Regions from separate parts of the Gordonia sp. NB41Y genome, predicted to be linked through region 1. Evidence: predicted binding sites of a transcription regulator. Region 1 holds the regulator's gene; the other holds the start of a gene.
What was found. Region 1 encodes LexA, which represses DNA repair genes until DNA is damaged. Its sites were predicted from a motif close to CGAACANNTGTTCG; they were not measured.
Positions count from the first base shown of each region.

Region 2: a site for LexA is predicted at 1,462-1,475, ahead of Q9K23_RS09180 (HNH endonuclease signature motif containing protein). Genes of this name have one in related genera too.

Region 1 covers NZ_CP132196.1:505,395-509,605, reverse strand. The annotation lists gene Q9K23_RS02115 (DeoR/GlpR family DNA-binding transcription regulator) at 1-507, opposite strand, end outside; gene ptsP (phosphoenolpyruvate--protein phosphotransferase) at 688-2,355, shown strand; gene lexA (transcriptional repressor LexA) at 2,475-3,128, opposite strand; gene Q9K23_RS02100 (LysM peptidoglycan-binding domain-containing protein) at 3,413-4,168, shown strand; gene nrdR (transcriptional regulator NrdR) at 4,193-4,211, shown strand, end outside.
Region 2 covers NZ_CP132196.1:2,141,633-2,145,843, reverse strand. The annotation lists gene egtD (L-histidine N(alpha)-methyltransferase) at 1-246, shown strand, start outside; gene Q9K23_RS25180 (atrazine chlorohydrolase domain protein) at 846-1,076, opposite strand; gene Q9K23_RS09180 (HNH endonuclease signature motif containing protein) at 1,490-2,731, shown strand; gene Q9K23_RS09175 (LLM class flavin-dependent oxidoreductase) at 3,535-4,211, opposite strand, start outside.

The DNA.
Region 1 (4,211 bases):
CGCCCGGATGCGTTCGAGCCGCGACACCGCCTCGGCGCCCACCGCCGCCTGGGTCACGCCGCGGACCCGGCCGCCGATCAGCTGCAGGGTGCAGTCGGGGAGCGCGGTCATCACCGCCGACACCGGGATGCTGTTGGTCACCAGCGTCAGTCGGCGCTGCGGCGGGACGCGTAGCGCCACCTGATAGGTGGTGGTGCCGGCGTCGACGATCACCGAACCGCCGTCGGGCGGCAGGAACCGGACGGCGGCCTGGCCGATCGCGGCCTTCTCCGCCGAGCTGGCGGACGCACGCTCGGCGACGCCCTGTTCGTCGCCGATCTGGGCGAGGTCGGGGCGGACGGCACCGCCGTGCACCCGGGTGAGATGTCCGCCGCGCTCCAGGATCGCCAGATCCCGACGCACGGTCTCGCCGGTGACGTCGAACTGTTCGGCGAGGTCGCTGACCGACGCCCGACCTTGCGTGCTCACCTTTTCGGCGATCGCCCGCTGTCGCTCTTCCGCGTACACGTTGCTCCGATCGAGTGACGCCACTCACCAGCGATGTGGATATAAGTGGCTATCAATGTTGATATATCTGTGTTTACGCCTGAACGTATTGACAAGTCAAGCTTTTCTTGTAACTTCGATCACAAGACAAGTGCAGAGTGAAAGGGCACGGTCGTGAATCAGCTGAAGGACGAGGTGGCGATGGAGTCGCTACAGGGCACCCCGGTGGTCGGCGGTATCGCATACGGGCCGGTGATCCGGGCCGGAGAGCGAATCGGCGCCGCCGGCGATCTCGAGACCCGCACCGAGGTCGACGAGGCAGACCGTGACGCCGAGCAGGCCCGGTTCACCGCCGCCGCGGCGGCGGTCGCCGCCCGCCTGCGCGATCGCGCCTCCCATGCATCGGGCGCAGCCGCCGAGGTCCTGATCGCCACGGCCGGCCTCGCCGAGGATCGCGGCTGGACCGGGGCGGTGGCCAAGCGCATCGCCGACGGCGCGCCCGCGGCACTCGCCGCGACCGGGGCCACCGCCCAGTTCGCGGAGATGTTCACCGCGCTCGGCGGCGTGATGGCCGAGCGTGTCACCGACCTCGAGGACGTTCGTGACCGGGTGATCGCCGAGGTCCTGGGACTCCCGGAACCCGGTGTCCCGGTACCGGAGTCGCCGTCGGTGCTCTTCGCCGACGACCTCGCACCCGCCGACACCGCCGGACTCGACCCGGCGCTGGTGACCGCCTTGGTCACGCGGCTGGGCGGACCCACCAGCCACACCGCGATCATCGCCCGCCAGCTCGGCATCCCCTGTGTGGTCGCGGTGGCCGGACTCGACGCGGTGGCCGCAGGCACCACCGTGCTGGTCGACGGCACCGCCGGCAGCGTGGAGATCGACCCGGAGCCGACGGCTGCCCGGGCGGCGGTGGCCGAGAGCCGCCGGCAGGCCGAGGTCGTCGCCGCGTGGTCGGGACCGGGCCGCACGGCCGACGGTCACGAGGTGGCCGTGCTCGCCAACGTGGCCGACGGCGTCTCCGCGCGCGCCGCGACCGGATACCCGGTCGAGGGCATCGGCCTGTTCCGCACCGAGCTGACCTTCCTCGACCGCGCCGACGAGCCGACGGTCGACGAGCAGGTGGTGCTCTATCGCGAGGTGATCGACGCGTTCCCGGGCGGCAAGGTGGTGATCCGCACGCTCGACGCCGGCTCGGACAAGCCGCTGCGCTTCGTCGACCACGGCGCCGAGGCGAACCCTGCGCTGGGTATCCGCGGAAACCGGCTGACCGCAACCCATCCCGAGATCCGGACGAATCAGCTCGACGCGATCGCCCGGGCCGCCGAGGAGTCCGGTGCCACCGCGCGGGTGATGGCACCGATGATCGCCGGACCGGCCGAGGCCGCAGACTTCGCCGCCGAGGTGCGGTCACGAGGGATGATCGCGGGGGTGATGATCGAGATCCCGTCCGCGGCGATCCTGGCATCGGCGGTGCTCGCCGAGGTGGACTTCGTCTCGATCGGGACCAACGATCTGACCCAGTACACGATGGCCGCCGACCGTATGTCGGCCGAGCTGGCCGAGCTCACCGATCCGTGGCAGCCGGCGGTGTTGCACCTGATCGAGGGTGTGGCCCGGGCCGGTGCCGACGCCGGAAAGCCCGTCGGGGTGTGTGGCGAGGCGGCCGCGGATCCGCTGCTCGCCTGCGTCCTGGTGGGGATGGGGGTGAGCTCGTTGTCGAGTGCCCCCGTCGCGGCGGCGGCCGTCGGCGCACGCCTCGGACAGGTGTCGCTGGCGCAGTGCCGTGATGCGGCCCGGGCGGCCCTGGCGACCTCGGAGGCGGCCGCCGCGCGGGCGGCGGCAGCGGCGGTCCTGGCCGGCTGAGCACGCCCTCGCCCGGCACCGTACCGGCGAGAACCGCTGTGTGAGAACGACTTCAGAAGAACTGTCCTCAGGGATGCGATTCCTGAGGGCAGTTCTCGTCGAGGTGGGTTCGCCGGGTGTCAGACCCGACGCATCACGGTGACGACCTTGCCGAGGATGACGGCGGTGTTGCCCGGGATCGGGTCGAAGAGCTCGTTGTGCGGCATCAGCCACACCTGGCCGTTGCCGCGCTTGAAGGTCTTGACGGTGGCCTCGCCGTCGATCATCGCGGCGACGATGTCGCCGTTGTCGGCCACGTTCTGCTGACGGACCACCACCCAGTCGCCGTCGCAGATCGCGGCGTCGATCATGGACTCGCCGACCACCTTGAGCATGAACAGCGATCCGTCGCCGACCAGCTCGCGCGGCAGCGGGAAGACATCCTCCACGGCCTGCTCGGCGAGGATCGGTCCGCCGGCGGCGATCCGGCCGAGCACCGGCACGAATGCCGGGGTCGGCAGACCGGCTGCGGCCGGGTCGTCGGAGGGATTCGGGTCGATCTGGTTGTCCTGCACGTTGACCGCACGCGGGCGATTGGCGTCGCGCTTGAGCAGTCCCTTGCGTTCGAGGGTGCGCAACTGGTGGGCCACCGACGAGGTCGAGTTGAGACCCACCGCATCACCGATCTCGCGGATGCTCGGCGGATAGCCGCGCTCGCGGACCGATCGGCGGATCACCTCGAGCACCTCGCGCTGACGCTGGGTCAGCGTGGCCTCGATGACCACCGGGTCGATCGCATCCGGGTTCGCCGCTGCTCGCGACGATCCCGCCCTCGACGACCCGGCCTTCGACTTCGCGCCCGACGACCCGGCCGCGCGCCGCGTCTTGTCACTCATCGCGTACGTGTCCTTTCCGTGCCGCCCCGCGTCGGCATCTTCTGTGATCGAGGTTATCCCACGTTCCCGACAACCTCAAACACCTGTTCGACGTGTTTCCACGACATTTGTCGGAGCCCCGTGATAGAACTTCGAACAACAGTTCATCGAACGCGTGATCGAGAAACGGGAGGCTCTCTCTCATGCACACAACCCTGATATCGGACCGTCCGGCGGCGGCAGCGGCCCCGTCGGCCACCCGTCCGTCCGGCACCCCCACGCCCCGACCTGCGGCGGGAGCCCGCGGCGCCGATCGGCACCCGGGGGGCCGGCGCCCCGGCGGTCGCGGTGCGGGCCGGCATCCGGCCGAGGCCGATGCCATGCGCGTCGGGCTCGAACACCGCGGTCTCGCCGAACACCGCGGTCGGATCGAACACCGCGGTCTCGCCGAACACCGCGGTCGGATCGAGCACCCGGGCGTCGAGCGGCGCGTCACGACCGCGGCCCGCAGCCGCGGTCGGGTGGTGGCGGGGCGCGGGAGTACCGAACGTGTGGGCGGCGGACGTGTGGGTGCCGGACGTGGCGGTGCCGGTCGTGTGGGCCCTGGCCGGGTGGCCTGTGCCGATGCGGTGGTGGTCCCGGTGCGCGGGACCGCGGTGTCGTCGGTCCATCGTCGGCGTCGCACCACCGCGGTCGCGGTCATGACCGGTGTCGCACTGGCGATGCTGGTGTGGATCGTCGCGATCGTCGGCTCGGACTATCAGCGCGCCACCGTCCCGTCCCCGGTCTCCACCCAGGTGGTGCACGTGCGGGCGGGGGAGTCGCTCGGGTCGATCGCCGCCCGGGTGGCCCCGGACATGCCGAGCCGGGTGGTGATCGACGAGATCGTCGAGCTCAACGACATGGCGGGCAGCGGCCTGCAGGTCGGGCAAGCACTGCTGACGCCGCGCTACCGCTGACCGGTGGGACGGTATTGTCTTTGTATGCGCTGCCCGTTCTGCA
Region 2 (4,211 bases), 1.6 Mb from region 1:
GCCCGATGGAACCCGAGCCGCCACCGGATCGAGATGTGGTTGCGCGCACGGCGCCCGGTTCACGCCACCTTCGCCGCGCTGGAACGGGACTGGGACCTCGCCACCGGCACCGAGATCCTCACCGAGATCAGCACCAAGTTCGAGTTGTCGGCGTTGCGTGAGGAACTGGCATCTGCCGGTCTCGCACAGGTCGACACATGGACCGACCCGTTCGGCGACTTCTCCCTGACCTTGAGTCGGCGGTAGGTGGGGCTGAGTCGGAGGTGGTTGCGTCGGGGACGTCGGTCGGCGCCTTTGTTGGTGATCGAGCCGGGACCGAGCGTAGCGAGGACCCGTGTCGAGATCTCCGCAGCCTGCGTCGGGTGGTGAGCACTTCGGAGGTGGGTGGGTTGGCGATGTCGGCTGTCTGAGGTTTCGACTCGACTCGTCGCTTCGCTCCTTGTCGGCTCAACCATCAACGGCCTGTTGGCTTTTGATGGTGGTGGATGTCGCTTTCGTTGGTGATTGAGCCGGGACCGAGCGTAGCGAGGACCGGTGTCGAAATCTCTGCAGCGTGTGTTGGGTGGTGAGTACTTTGGAGGTGGGTGGGTTGGCGATGTCGACTGTCTGAGGTTTCGACACGTCTCGTCGCTGCGCTCCTCGTCGGCTCAACCATAAACTGGCTATTGACTTTTGATGATAGTGGATGGCGCTTTTGTTAGTGATCGAGCCGGGACCGAGCATCGCGAGGACCCGTGTCGAGATCTCCGCAGCGTGCCTTGGGTGGTGACCACGCAACGGCCCCTCGACGATGGGTCGGCCCTCGGTTCGCTCGATCCCGTGCTCGATCATCGTGCATGCCCCGGTCAGCTGCTCAGCGCCGCCAGTTCTGCGGTCAGGGCGGCGACGTCGATCCGGGTACTGCGACCATCGGCGACGACGACCTCGCCGGCCACCCGGACGGTGTCGACGATCTTCGGCGACGCGGTGGTCAGCAGCGATGCCGCCGGGTCGAGGATCGGTCGACAGGCGAAGTCTCGGTCGAAACGCGGGAGCGTCAGATCCGCGTTGCGGCCCTCGGTGACACCATCCGGCACCCGACCCTGCGGGAGACCGAGGGCCGAGGATGCACCGTCGCAGGCGGGGCCGGAATGTCCGAGGTCTCGAAGGCATTGGCCAGTCTACGCTGCGCCCGTTGCAGATAGGCGCCGGCGCGTAGCGTCTCCAGCATGTCCTGCCGATCGTTGAACCGGTACCGGTGACGCCGAATCCGCCGAACGTGCTGCCGCAGCACATGTCTGCGCGGTCCGGGTCCGGATGCGCCGGTTGCGGCAGTCGGCTGCAGACTGAGGCAGTTGCCGGCCGTCGATCGGACTGGCGGGCTCACCACGGGTGTCCCACGGGTGAACCCGAGCCTCCTGGGTGAACAGCTTTCACAAGTTGTCCACAGATGTTGTTCTGCAGACTGATTCGCTGATAGTTCGCCTATGTGTTCGCTATAATGGAACATATGCAGGGGGAGCTGGAGACCATTCTCGACGCACTCATCGATTGTCGTTTCGACGACGATCCGACCGGGCCGGACGTGTTCATGGAAATGCGGACACTGGTCACCATCAGGAATGTCGTGGATGCATTGACCGCGGCCGGGGCCGGGCACTTGGATCGGCTGGGGGTGGCGCAACGGCACGGGCACAAACCGATCGCCTTGTTGATCGAGATGGGGTACGCGCCAGCTGTGGCTGCGCGGATGCAGCGAATCGGGACGTCGGCGGTGGTGGAACGCACGCTGAAACACGCTGCCGACGGCGCGATCTCGGGTGAGCATGTCGATGCGATCGTGCGCGGGCTGAACCAGATCGGGCTACGTGCCGGGGAACCGCCGGACGCTGAGACCTGGGCGACCTTTGAGGGCGATCTGTTGGCGCAGGTGTTGTCGGGGGCCAAGCCTGCTGAGGTGATGGCCCGGGCGCATCAGCTTGGTGACCATCATGCTGGCGATGCCGAGGGTGGACGTCCGGCGAAGGAAGACCGCAATCTGAATGCTCTGGATATCGGGCGGACCGATGATGGGCGGGTCGCTGTCTCGGGGAGTCTGGATGTTGTTGTCGGCGAGAAGTTGGCGACGGCGATCGAGAAGCTGTCGGCGCCGGTCCCGCAGCCGGATGGTTCGAAAGATCCGCGTGAAGCGCCTCGACGTCGGGCGGATGCGTTGGAGATGGTGTTGGATATGGCGGCTGGTGCGGGGGATCGGTCGGTGACCGCGCTACCTGCGGCGTTGATCAATCTGTCGGTCCCCGCGGATACACCGGGCAAGGCCGAGTTGGCGTTCGGTGGGTCGATCACCCACAGCACCTTGTTGGAAACCAGTTGTGACGGTGTGGTTGTCATGACGATCGTCGACGGCGAACGCGTCCCGTTGGATATGGGCCGGTCGAAACGCTTGTTCACAGCTTCGCAGCGGCGGGCGTTGTTCGAGCGGGATCGGTGTTGCATCAAGTGCGGTGCCCCGGCATCTCGGACTCAGGCTCATCACATTGCGCATTGGTCGGATGGTGGTGCGACTGATCTGGCGAATGGGTGTTTGTTGTGTTCGTCGTGTCATGCCGATGTGCATCACAACGGGTGGGATGTGTATATGGGTCCGGATGCGCATCCGTGGTTGATTCCGCCTGAGGTGGTGGATCGGCGTCGTCGTCCGATCCCGGCGTATCACAGGCGGTTTGCTGACGAGCTACCGAATGCTGCCTGACCTTTTGTAGAAGCTTGTGTTCTTTGAGAACTCCATAGAGATGATGGTGGGTGTCGGAGCCTCCGTTGGTTGCGTTGGCGAGTTCGGCCGGCGGAGGTTTCGACACGCCTTGTCGCTTCGCTCCTCGTCGGCTCAACCATCAACGGCTGGTTGCTGATTGAGCCGGGACCGAGCATCGCGAGGACCCGTGTCGAAATCTCCGCAGCCTACGTTGGGTGGCGAGCACCCCAGAAGTGGTTACGTCAGCAACTCGGCTGTCTGAGGTTTCGACACGTCTTGTCGCTTCGCTCCTCGTCGGCTCAACCATCAACGGCTGGTTGCTGATTGAGCCGGGACCGAGCGTAGCGAGGACCCGTGTCGAAATCTTCGTAGCGTGGGTTGGGTGGTGAGCACCTCGGAGGTGGTCACGTCAGCAACTCGGCTGTCTGAGGTTTCGACACGTCTCGTCGCTTCGCTCCTCGTCGGCTCAACCATCAACGGCTGGTTGCTGATTGGGCCGGGACCGAGCGTAGCGAGGACCCGTGTCGAAATCTCTGTAGCCGACGTTGGGTGGCGAGCACCCCAGAAGTGGTTACGTCAGCAACTCGGCCGGCTGAGGTTTCGACACGTCTCGTCGCTTCGCTCCTCGTCGGCTCAACCATCAACGGCGGGTTGCTGATTGAGCCGGGACCGAGCGTAGCGAGGACCCGTGTCGAAATCTCCGTAGCTGATGTTGGGTGGTGACCATGTCGGGGGCGGTTGGTGACCCAACCGTCAACGCGCAGTTCATGGGTGAGTCGAGGGGCCGTGGCTGAATCTGCCGTTCACTCGGGTTCGGCCAGCAACTCCCGGACTCGGGGGATCACCTGGGTGCCGTAGAGCTCGATGCTGCGCATCATGGCCCGATGGCCCAGGGTGCCGTGGGAGTACTTCATGTCGAAACGCGCCAGACCCAGCGCACGGGCGGTGTGGGCGATCTTCTGTGCCACCGTCTCCGGCGACCCGACGTACAGGGAGCCGCCGGGGCCGGTCGAACGGTCGAACTCGATCCTCGTCGGGGCCGGCCAGCCACGCTCTGCGCCGATCCGGGCGACGTAGCCGCGATAGTGCGGCCACAGCTCGTCCCGCGCCTGCTCGTCGGTCTCGGCGACATGACCGGGGGAGTGCACGCCGACCGGCAGATCCTCCGGCTTGCCGAGCTGGTTCAGGGCCCGCCGATACAGGTCGACATACGGGGCGAAGCGCAGCGGGTCACCGCCGATGATCGCCAGCATCAGCGGCAGACCGTGCCGGGCGGCGCGCACTACCGATTCGGGGCTGCCGCCGACCGCGATCCACGTCGGCAACGGGGGAGCGGCGAGCTGCGGATAGACCACCTGCCCGGTCAACGGCGGACGGGTGACGCCCTCCCAGCTGACCGGCCGACCCGTGCGCAACTGTGCGAACAACGAGAGCTTGTCGGAGAACAACTCCTCGTACTCCTCGAGGTCGAACCCGAACA